2 regions of the Mesorhizobium sp. B2-5-4 genome follow, and region 1 is predicted to be linked to the other one. Evidence: predicted binding sites of a transcription regulator. Region 1 holds the regulator's gene; the other holds the start of a gene.
The links. Region 1 encodes PhoB, which activates phosphate uptake and scavenging genes when phosphate is short. Its sites were predicted from a motif close to TGTCATNNANCTGTCAT; they were not measured.
Positions count from the first base shown of each region.

Region 2: a site for PhoB is predicted at 1,985-2,001, ahead of FJ492_RS05245 (esterase-like activity of phytase family protein). Genes of this name have one in related genera too.

Region 1 is NZ_VFUR01000006.1:224,025-228,631, reverse strand. It holds gene pstA (phosphate ABC transporter permease PstA) at 1-596, shown strand, start outside; gene pstB (phosphate ABC transporter ATP-binding protein PstB) at 593-1,396, shown strand; gene phoU (phosphate signaling complex protein PhoU) at 1,422-2,129, shown strand; gene phoB (phosphate regulon transcriptional regulator PhoB) at 2,149-2,838, shown strand; gene FJ492_RS10085 (ROK family protein) at 2,841-4,088, opposite strand; gene xylF (D-xylose ABC transporter substrate-binding protein) at 4,357-4,607, shown strand, end outside.
Region 2 is NZ_VFUR01000003.1:135,965-140,571, forward strand. It holds gene FJ492_RS05235 (hypothetical protein) at 1-12, opposite strand, end outside; gene FJ492_RS05240 (trimethylamine methyltransferase family protein) at 137-1,690, opposite strand; gene FJ492_RS29435 (hypothetical protein) at 1,705-1,827, opposite strand; gene FJ492_RS05245 (esterase-like activity of phytase family protein) at 2,115-3,584, shown strand; gene FJ492_RS05250 (L,D-transpeptidase) at 3,641-4,444, opposite strand.

The sequences.
Region 1 (4,607 bases):
CGATCGGCGTGCTGGCCGGCACCTACATGGCCGAATACGGCCGCTTTTCGAAACTCACCACCGTGGTACGCTTTATCAACGACATCCTGCTGTCGGCGCCCTCAATCATCATCGGCCTGTTCGTCTACGAATTGATGGTGCGGCCGATGGGGCATTTCTCGGCCATCGCCGGTGCCGTGGCACTGGCCATCCTGGTCATTCCCGTCGTGGTGCGCACCACCGAGGACATGCTCAACCTTGTGCCGAACGCCTTGCGCGAGGCCGGCACGGCGATTGGCGCGCCACGCTGGGTGGTCATCCGTTCGGTGGCCTACCGCGCGGCGATGTCCGGCATCGTCACCGGCATATTGCTGGCCATCGCCCGCATTTCCGGCGAGACGGCGCCACTTCTTTTCACGGCGCTGAACAACCAGTTCTGGTCGAGCAACCTCAACGCGCCGATGGCCAGCCTGCCGGTCACCATCTTCCAGTTCGCTCTCAGCCCCTATGAGGAATGGCAGCAACTGGCCTGGACCGGCGCACTCATAATCACATTGACGGTTCTCGCGCTCAGCATCTTTGCGCGCAGCCTGACCGGACGCAGAGAGGACAAATGAGCCAGATGTTGTCTCCAGACATGACGATTGCCACCGAGGCGGCCGCCAAGGCGAAGATCGAGGTCAAGAACCTCAATTTCTACTACGGCCAGTCGAAGGCGCTGAAGGACATCACGCTGTCGCTGCCCGAGCGCAGCGTGACGGCCTTCATTGGACCGTCGGGTTGCGGAAAGTCGACGCTGCTGCGCGTCTTCAACCGCATCTACGAACTCTACCCCAAGCAGACCGCCGAGGGTCAGGTGCTGCTCGACGGCCAGAACGTTCTCGACCGCTCGCAGGATCTCAACCTGTTGCGCACCAAGATCGGCATGGTGTTCCAGAAGCCGACGCCGTTCCCGATGTCGATCTATGAGAACATCGCCTTCGGCGTCAGGCTCTATGAGAAGATCGGCAAGGCCGAGATGGACGGCCGTGTCGAGCAGGCGCTGAAGCGCGCCGCGCTGTGGAACGAGGTCAAGGACAAGCTCAATGCCAGCGGCCTCAGTCTGTCGGGCGGCCAGCAGCAGCGGCTTTGCATCGCCCGCACCGTGGCGGTGAAGCCGGAGGTCATCCTGCTCGACGAGCCGGCCTCGGCGCTCGACCCATTGTCGACTGCCAAGATCGAGGAATTGATCGACGAGTTGCAGGCCGACTACACGATCGTCATCGTCACACACAACATGCAGCAGGCCGCGCGGGTCTCGAAGCAGACGGCTTTCATGTATCTGGGCGAGCTGGTCGAATTCGACAAGACCGAGAAGATCTTCACGTCGCCTCGCGAGAAGCGCACGCAGGACTACATCACCGGCCGCTTCGGCTGATCTCACGCATACGAGGACCAGGATCATGGCCGAACACACAGTCGCAGCCTTCGACGAGGATCTCGGACAGATCAGCAAGCTGATCAGCGACATGGGCGATCTTGCCGGCACGATGGTCGGCGGCGCCACCAAGGCGCTGCTGAATTCCGACAATGCGCTGGCACAGCGCGTCGTCTCCGACGACGCCATCATGGACGCGCGCCAGCGCGAACTCGACGATCGCGCCATCACCCTGATCGCCAAGCGCCAGCCGATGGCCGACGATCTGCGTCATGTCGTCGGCTCCATCCGCATGGCGGGCGATCTCGAACGCATCGGCGACCTTGCCAAGAACATTGCAAAGCGCGTCGGCTCCGTCGGCCTTACCGCCACCCCGCGCGATCTGTCGCACTCGATAGATTCCATGGCGCAGCTGGTGCTGATCCAGGTGCAGGGGGTAGTCGAGGAATACGCGGCAGGCGATGCCGCCGCCCTCGCCAAGCTCAGGAATGACGACGAACGCATCGACATCAAATACACTTCGGTGTTCCGCGAACTCCTGACCTACATGATGGAGGATCCCCGCAACATCACGGCTTGCACGCATCTTTTGTTCTGCGCCAAGAATCTCGAACGCATCGGCGACCACGTGACCAACATCGCCGAGAATGCGTATTATGTGCTGACCGGCACGCAACTGCCCGCCAACCGTCCGAAGCAGGACGAGACGGCGATGTCGGTGCCGGCGGCTTGACGGCAGGGATGATCAATCGATGATCGCGCCACGCATCATGGTGGTGGAGGACGAGGAGCCGCTCGGCGTGCTTCTCCGCTACAATCTGGAATCGGAAGGCTACCAGGTCGAGGTGGTGACACGCGGCGACGAAGCCGAGATCCGCCTCCAGGAGAACGTGCCCGACCTCCTGGTGCTCGACTGGATGGTGCCGGCGGTTTCCGGCATCGAACTCTGTCGGCGCCTGCGAATGCGGCCCGAGACCGAGAGGCTGCCGATCATCATGTTGACGGCGCGCGGCGAGGAGAGCGACCGCGTGCGCGGCCTCTCGACCGGTGCCGACGACTATCTGGTCAAGCCGTTCTCGACACCGGAATTCATGGCCCGGGTCAAGGCGCTGCTGCGCCGCGCCAAGCCGGAAGTGCTGTCCAGCGTGCTCAAGGTCGGCGACATCGTGCTCGACCGGGAATCGCACCGTGTCTATCGCAAGAAGAGCGAGATCCGGCTCGGACCGACCGAGTTCCGCCTGCTCGAATTCATGATGCGTCATCCCGGCCGCGTGTTCTCGCGCAGCCAGCTGCTCGACAATGTCTGGGGCGAGACGATCTATATCGATGAACGCACCGTGGACGTGCATGTCGGCCGGCTGCGCAAGGCGGTCAACAACGGCCGTATGCCGGACGTGATCCGCACCATTCGCGGCGCTGGTTACGCGATCCGCGAAGACTGAAATCAGGCTACATTCTTGCCCGGAACGCCGGGCCTCGCCAGCACGCCCGGCGCGAAAATCTCCTGGTCCACGAAGGTCAATGCGCGCATAGCGCAACCTTCGCGGATGAGCGGCAGCTCGTTCGGCTCGGTGTCGAAGGAAATCGATTCCGAATGCTGGCCGCCGGCGGTCTGGCCGATGGCCTCGCGCAAGGCCGGCTCGATCAGGTCGAAGGCGGCGGCGCTGACGCCGACCATGGCGACGGGTGCGGGATCGATCAGCGCGAACAGGCTGCCCAGCCCATAGCCCAGCGCCTCGCCGGCCTTGCGATAGGCTTCGCGCTCCGGTCCGTCTTTCTCCCTTGCCGTCGCGGCGAGTGTCCGCATCTGCGCATCGCTGACATCTGCGACCGGTTCGGCGTCCTCGCCAAGCTGCCTGGCGTTGCGCCAGATGGCGTAGTTGCCGGCATAGGCCTCGACGCAGCCGCGCCGTCCGCAGCGGCAGAGCGCGCCTCCCGGGCGATGGATCATGTGGCCGAACTCGCCTCCCGATGAATGCGTGCCGGTGAACAGCTCGCCCTTCAGCACCAGGCCCATGCCGATGCCGTGCGAGAGCAGGATGGCGATGAAGTCGTCGCGGTAGCGTTCGGGGTCGCGCCAGCGCAGCGCCACCGCCATCATGTTGCAGTCGTTCTCCATGGTGGCGGGGATGCCGAACTCGGCTTCAAGTATGTCGGCGAAGGGAATGTTCGTCTGCGGCGTGATCGGCGACCACAGCATCGCACGCGCCTCGCTGTCGGTGATGCCCTGGATCGCCAGCGCGATGCGGGCAATACTGCGGACGTCGAGATCGGGGTCCTCGAGGCGCCGCCGCACTATTGCCGTGCATTCGCCGATCAGCGCCTCGCGCGACATGGTCAGCGTGTCCAGCCGTCGCTGTTCCTCGGCGACCACCTGGCCGGAATAATCGATGACGGCGACGGACAGGAAATTCAGCGACAGCACCACGGTCATCACAGCCGCGGCCTCGGGGTTGAGGCCAAGGCCAACCTGCGGCCGGCCGCGTTTCAGTGAACCGGCTTCGTTCGGCTTGCCTTCGGTCAGGATACCCTCGTCGATCAGGTCGGCTGATATCGCCGATATGGTCGAGTGGCTGAGGCCGGTGGTGGCGGCGATCTCGGTGCGCGAGGGCTGACCACCCTGACGCACGGCTGCAATCACCATGGCGCGGTTGCGCCGGCGCAGATCGTCGTGGCGGATTCCGACCGACATGCTTCCCACATCCTCCCGTCGCCGCGGTTCTTGACACCCCCTCGAACCTCTCCGGCAATGGGCCGAATACTGGCAGATGCGGCAGGAGCTGTCATTTATTTATTGCGGGACTCGAAAAAAGGCTCCCGGCACCTCAAAATCCATCAGAATCGATGTTGACAGTGTTCCGACGATGGATCAGTGTTTTTTCGAGGCTCGAAAAAATAGGGCCTATGCCGGCCTTCGGGCCAGTTTGGTCGCGCCATACGCGGCGCAGGGAGGATATACCATGAAGAGATTCACAGTCGCCATCCTGGCGGGTGTCGCCATGTCGCTGACGCTGGCGTCGGTGGCGCAGGCGAAGGACAAGGTCATCGGCGTTTCCTGGTCGAATTTCCAGGAAGAGCGCTGGAAGACCGACGAGGCCGCCATGAAGAAAGCGATCGAGGCCGCGGGCGACAAGTACATTTCCGCCGATGCGCAGTCCAATCCCGGCAAGCAGCTGACCGATGTCGAAAGCCTGATTTCCCAGGGCGCCAA
Region 2 (4,607 bases), on a different contig from region 1:
GTCGAAACCCATGTCGTCCTCCCCTCAACGGCTCGCGGATGGAGCCAGGCATTGGCCCGCACCCATGAATGCGTGGGACGCGCCGCGGGTTCCGGGGTCACGGCCACAATTCGGGATGATGGACCGGCGAACTATCTCACGACACTGGCGCCGCGCCGCCCTCTTCCGTGCGCCGCGCGATGAACGCGTCGAGCACGCCTGACGTGGCGGCCGCGGTTGCGGGCGACTCGAAATCGGCGAGGATGCGTTTCCAGACGCCGGTGGCGCGTTCGGTGGCGGTCTTCGACCCGCTTTGCGTCCAGTTGCCGAAATTCGACCAGTCGGCCACCAGCGGCTCGTAGAAGGCGGTGCGGTAGCGTGCCATGGTGTGGCTGGCCGAGAAGAAGTGGCCGCCCGGCTGCACTTCGGCGATGGCCTCGAAGCCGATTGCGTCGTCGTCGCCGGGCGTTGTTGTACAAAGTTCCGCGACCGTCTGCAGCGCTTCGATGTCGGTGACCAGCTTTTCCAGGGAAACACTCAAGCCCCCTTCCAGCCAGCCGGCCGCATGGATGCAGACGGTGGCGCCCGAAAGCACCGAGCCCCACAGCGCGAACTGTGTCTCGTGCGCGGCCTGCGCGTCCGAAATGTTGGCAGCGCTGCCGCCGCCCGAGCGCCAGGGCAGACCAGTGAAGCGCGCCAGTTGGCCTGCACCCAGTGTGGCCTTGACGTGCTCCGGCGTGCCGAAGGCCGGTGCGCCGGATTTCATGTCGACATTGGAGGAGAAGGAACCGTAGACCACCGGCGCGCCCGGCCGCACGATCTGCGCCAGCGTCAGCCCGGCCAGCGCTTCGGCATGCTGCAAGGTCAGCGCGCCGGCCACTGTTATCGGCGCCATCGCACCCGCCAGGCAGAACGGCGTGATGATCAGGACCTGGCCCGCCTTGGCGAAGTCGATGATGCCTTGCGCCATCGGAATGTCGAGCTGGCGCGGCGAGTTGGTGTTGATGACGGTGTAGCAATGCGCGCCTGAGCGGAACTCGTCCTCGGACAGCCCGCGGGCCAGCCTGATCATCTCGAAACTGTCATCGACCTGCGGCGTGCCGCGCGCGAACACGAACGGGAATTTGTCCGACAGGGTCAGCTGCGCCCGATTGACGGCATAGTGGCGGAAACGATTGTCGATGTCCTGCGGTTCGATGCACGGCCCCAGCATGTGCAAGACATCGAAATGCTGCACCAGCTTGATCAACTCCTCGAAGGCGACCAGCGTCCCGGGCCGCCGGCCGCGGTCGAGATCGGTGACGTTGGGCGCACCGGAGCCAGCCAGGAACGTCATCGAGCCCAGTTCGAGCGACAGGTCGCGAGCGCGCGCGCCGGCATAAGCGTGGATCGATCGCGGCGCCGAGGCTAAGGCCGCCACCACCATGTCGCGGCCGATGCGCACCATGTCGGTGTCGGGGTCGACCAGGGCGCCGGCGCGGGCAAGCACGTCGCGCGCCTCGGGCAGCAGCACCTTGATGCCCAGTTCTTCCAGCACGCGCAGCGCCGTGTCGTGGATCGACGCCACCTGGTCGTTGGAAAAGATCGGATGTGGCAGGAATGGGTTCTTCAGCGAGCGGTAATTGGGCTTGCGGCTTGATTCGCTGCCGGCCTCGCCCATGCGTCCGCGCCGGCGTTCGCGCCTGCTGTCTCGTGCCGCGTCATCGATCATCGCGAATTCCCTCCTCATTGCCGCATCGCCTTGCCCTGGGGATCATAGGGCGAGCCCGCGATGACCCGCGCAGGCCGTTCGACGCCGACAATGTGCACGCAAAGCGCCATTCCCTCCCCGGCGAAACCGTCGTCCATCAACGCCAGCGCGACCTCTTGATCGTGTAGCCAAATCCGCCCGAGGTGACGAAGCCGCGCGGCGGCCTCAAGGCTTCCCTTCCGGTCAGTTCGAAGCCGGCATCCTATATGTACTAGACATAAGTGTCCAATACGCTGGCGGACCGGCATCGCGCACTGTCACGCAAGCATCATGTTCACGCCTTAGATCGCTTTCGGGGAGGCACGCGCGGCATCGTCGATGCGGCACCTCTTTCCGTTTTTGCCCTTCGGCCGCTCCGGCATGCTCGTCACAAAGAGGATTGTCCATGAAACACCCACACCGAACCGCCTCGCTCGGCGTCGCGCTGGCCTTGTTCACCGCCCTGACACCGGCGCTTGCCGACGGCGTGGCCTACATCAACAAGGGCCTGGTCGGCGTCGGCCGCATGCCGGCTGCTCAGCGCGACAAGTTCGGCGAGACCTTCGGCTCGGGCTCCGGCATGGCAATCGACACTACAGGCTGGACGCAAGATGCCGGCACCTACAAGGGATCGCTCTGGCTCCTGCCCGACCGTGGCTACAATGTCGCTGGCACCACCGACTACCGGCCGCGCCTCAACACCATCGGCATCGAGTTCACGCCTGTCGCACCGGGTGCGGCTCCCGCCGCCGGCCAGGAGCAGACGGGCGTCAAGGCGACGCTTGCCGACACCATGCTTCTCACCGACGACAAGGGCGCCGATGCCACCGGCCTCGATCCGCTGTCGGATGTACGCCCTGCCGCCGGCGACATGCCGATGCTGCCCGTCGCCACCAACGGCAAGCTCGCTCTCGACAATGAGGCCATCGTGCGGCTGCCCGACGGTTCGATGTTCATCTCCGACGAGTACGGCCCCAACATCTACAGGTTCTCCGCGCAAGGCGGCCTGATGTCGGCGACCCAGCCGCCGGCAGCCCTCGTGCCGATGCGCAAGGGAACGCCGAACTTCTCCTCCGACAATCCCGGTCCGGGTGCCGCCGACCCTGATCCGAAGGATCCCGAAACCGGGCGCCAGAACAACCAGGGCCTCGAAGGCATGGCGATGACGCCGGACGGCAAGTTCCTGATCGCCGTGCTGCAGTCGGCGCCGAGGCAGGACGGCGGCGATTCACCCTCGACGCGCCAGAACACCCGGGCGTTGGTTTACGATGCCTCCGACCTCGCCCATCTGAAGCTCGCGCATGAATACGTCGTGCCGCTGCCGGTGTTCAAGGATGCCAAGGGCAAGACCAAGGTCGCCGCGCAGAGCGAGATCGTGGCGCTTTCGGACACATCCTTCCTGATGCTGGCGCGCGACAGCGGCAACGGCCAGGGCCTGAAGAAGGGTGACGCGTCGCTCTACCGCCAGATCAACATCGTCGACGTGTCCGGCGCGACCGACATCGCGGGCAGCGCCTTCGACGTGGCCGACAAGCCTGCAGCGCCCAAGGGCGTGCTCGATCCCTCGGTGACGCCGGCCAAGCTGACGCCGTTTATCGATATCAATGACGCCGCCCAGCTTGGCCGCTTCGGCCTGCATAATGGTGGGGCGAAGGACCACAACGAGCTTTCGGAGAAGTGGGAAGCGATGTCGTTGGCCAGCGTCCTCGACCCGAAGCTGCCCGACGACTATTTCCTGTTCGTCGGCAACGACAACGACTTCCTCGCCCAGGACGGCTTCCAGGTCGGCGCGCCCTACAAGGCCGATGACGGCGCCGATGTCGACACCATGTTCCTGGTCTATCAGGTCACGCTCCCAGGTCTCGGCAAGAAGTAACGATCACCGCACAAGCGGGCGCGCCTGGCGCGTCCGCCTGTGCAGGTCGTGAAGGCTTACTTCAAGAACTCGGCGTCCTTCGGCACGCCGGCATCGATCGGCTCGGCCGTCCTGCTCGACACGGCCATGATCTTGCCGGCGGCAGACAGGTTGGGCCGCACGAAGACCTGGGCGGGGCCGTTGACGCGGCTGTAGAGATCGATGATGTCCTGATTCATGAAGCGCACGCAGCCGGACGACGCGTTCTTGCCGATGGAATCCCATTCCGGCGTGCCGTGCAGCCGGTACATCGTGTCCTTGCCGTCGCGGAAGAGATAGAGCGCGCGGGCGCCCAGCGGGCTCTGCGGTCCGGGCGGCATGCCGTCCTTGTATTTCGCCAGTTCCGCCCGGCGCTGGATCATTTCGGGCGGCGGCGTCCACACCGGCCACTTCTTGCGCGCCTGGACCACGGCGCTGCCGGTCCATCCGAAACCGGCCTTGCCGAGGCTGACGCCGTAGCGGATGGCCTTTCCGCCGTCGCGCACCAGATAGAGGAAATGCTCGGAAACATCGACGACGATCGTGCCAGGCTTCTCTCCGGTCGGATCGGCCACGATCTGGCGCACGAACTTCGGATCGAGCTTGGCAACCGGGATGGCCGGCAGTTGATAATCCTCGTCGGTGCGCGCCGCATACATGGTTGCGGTATCGCCGACAGCCGGCTCGCTTGGCGCAGCCGACGGCGGGACCGGCGCCACTGCCGGCGGCGCCACATCGGTCGTGGTGCACGCCGAGAGAAGGACGGAAGCGCAGCCCAAAGCGGACGCGCCAACAAACGCGCGCCGGCTCAGGCGCTCAGCAACAAGCGGAATATCGGACATGAACCCCCCGGTGCCCAACGCGCTTGGGATCAATATCCCATTCCGCAAGCTTTGAGAACAGGATGGATCATGGCGTGAGCATCGTGGACCGTTCGCGCCCCGCATCGACCTGTCGGGTTGAATCTGCAATCATCGCGCACCGGACTCGAGATAGGCTTTGTCG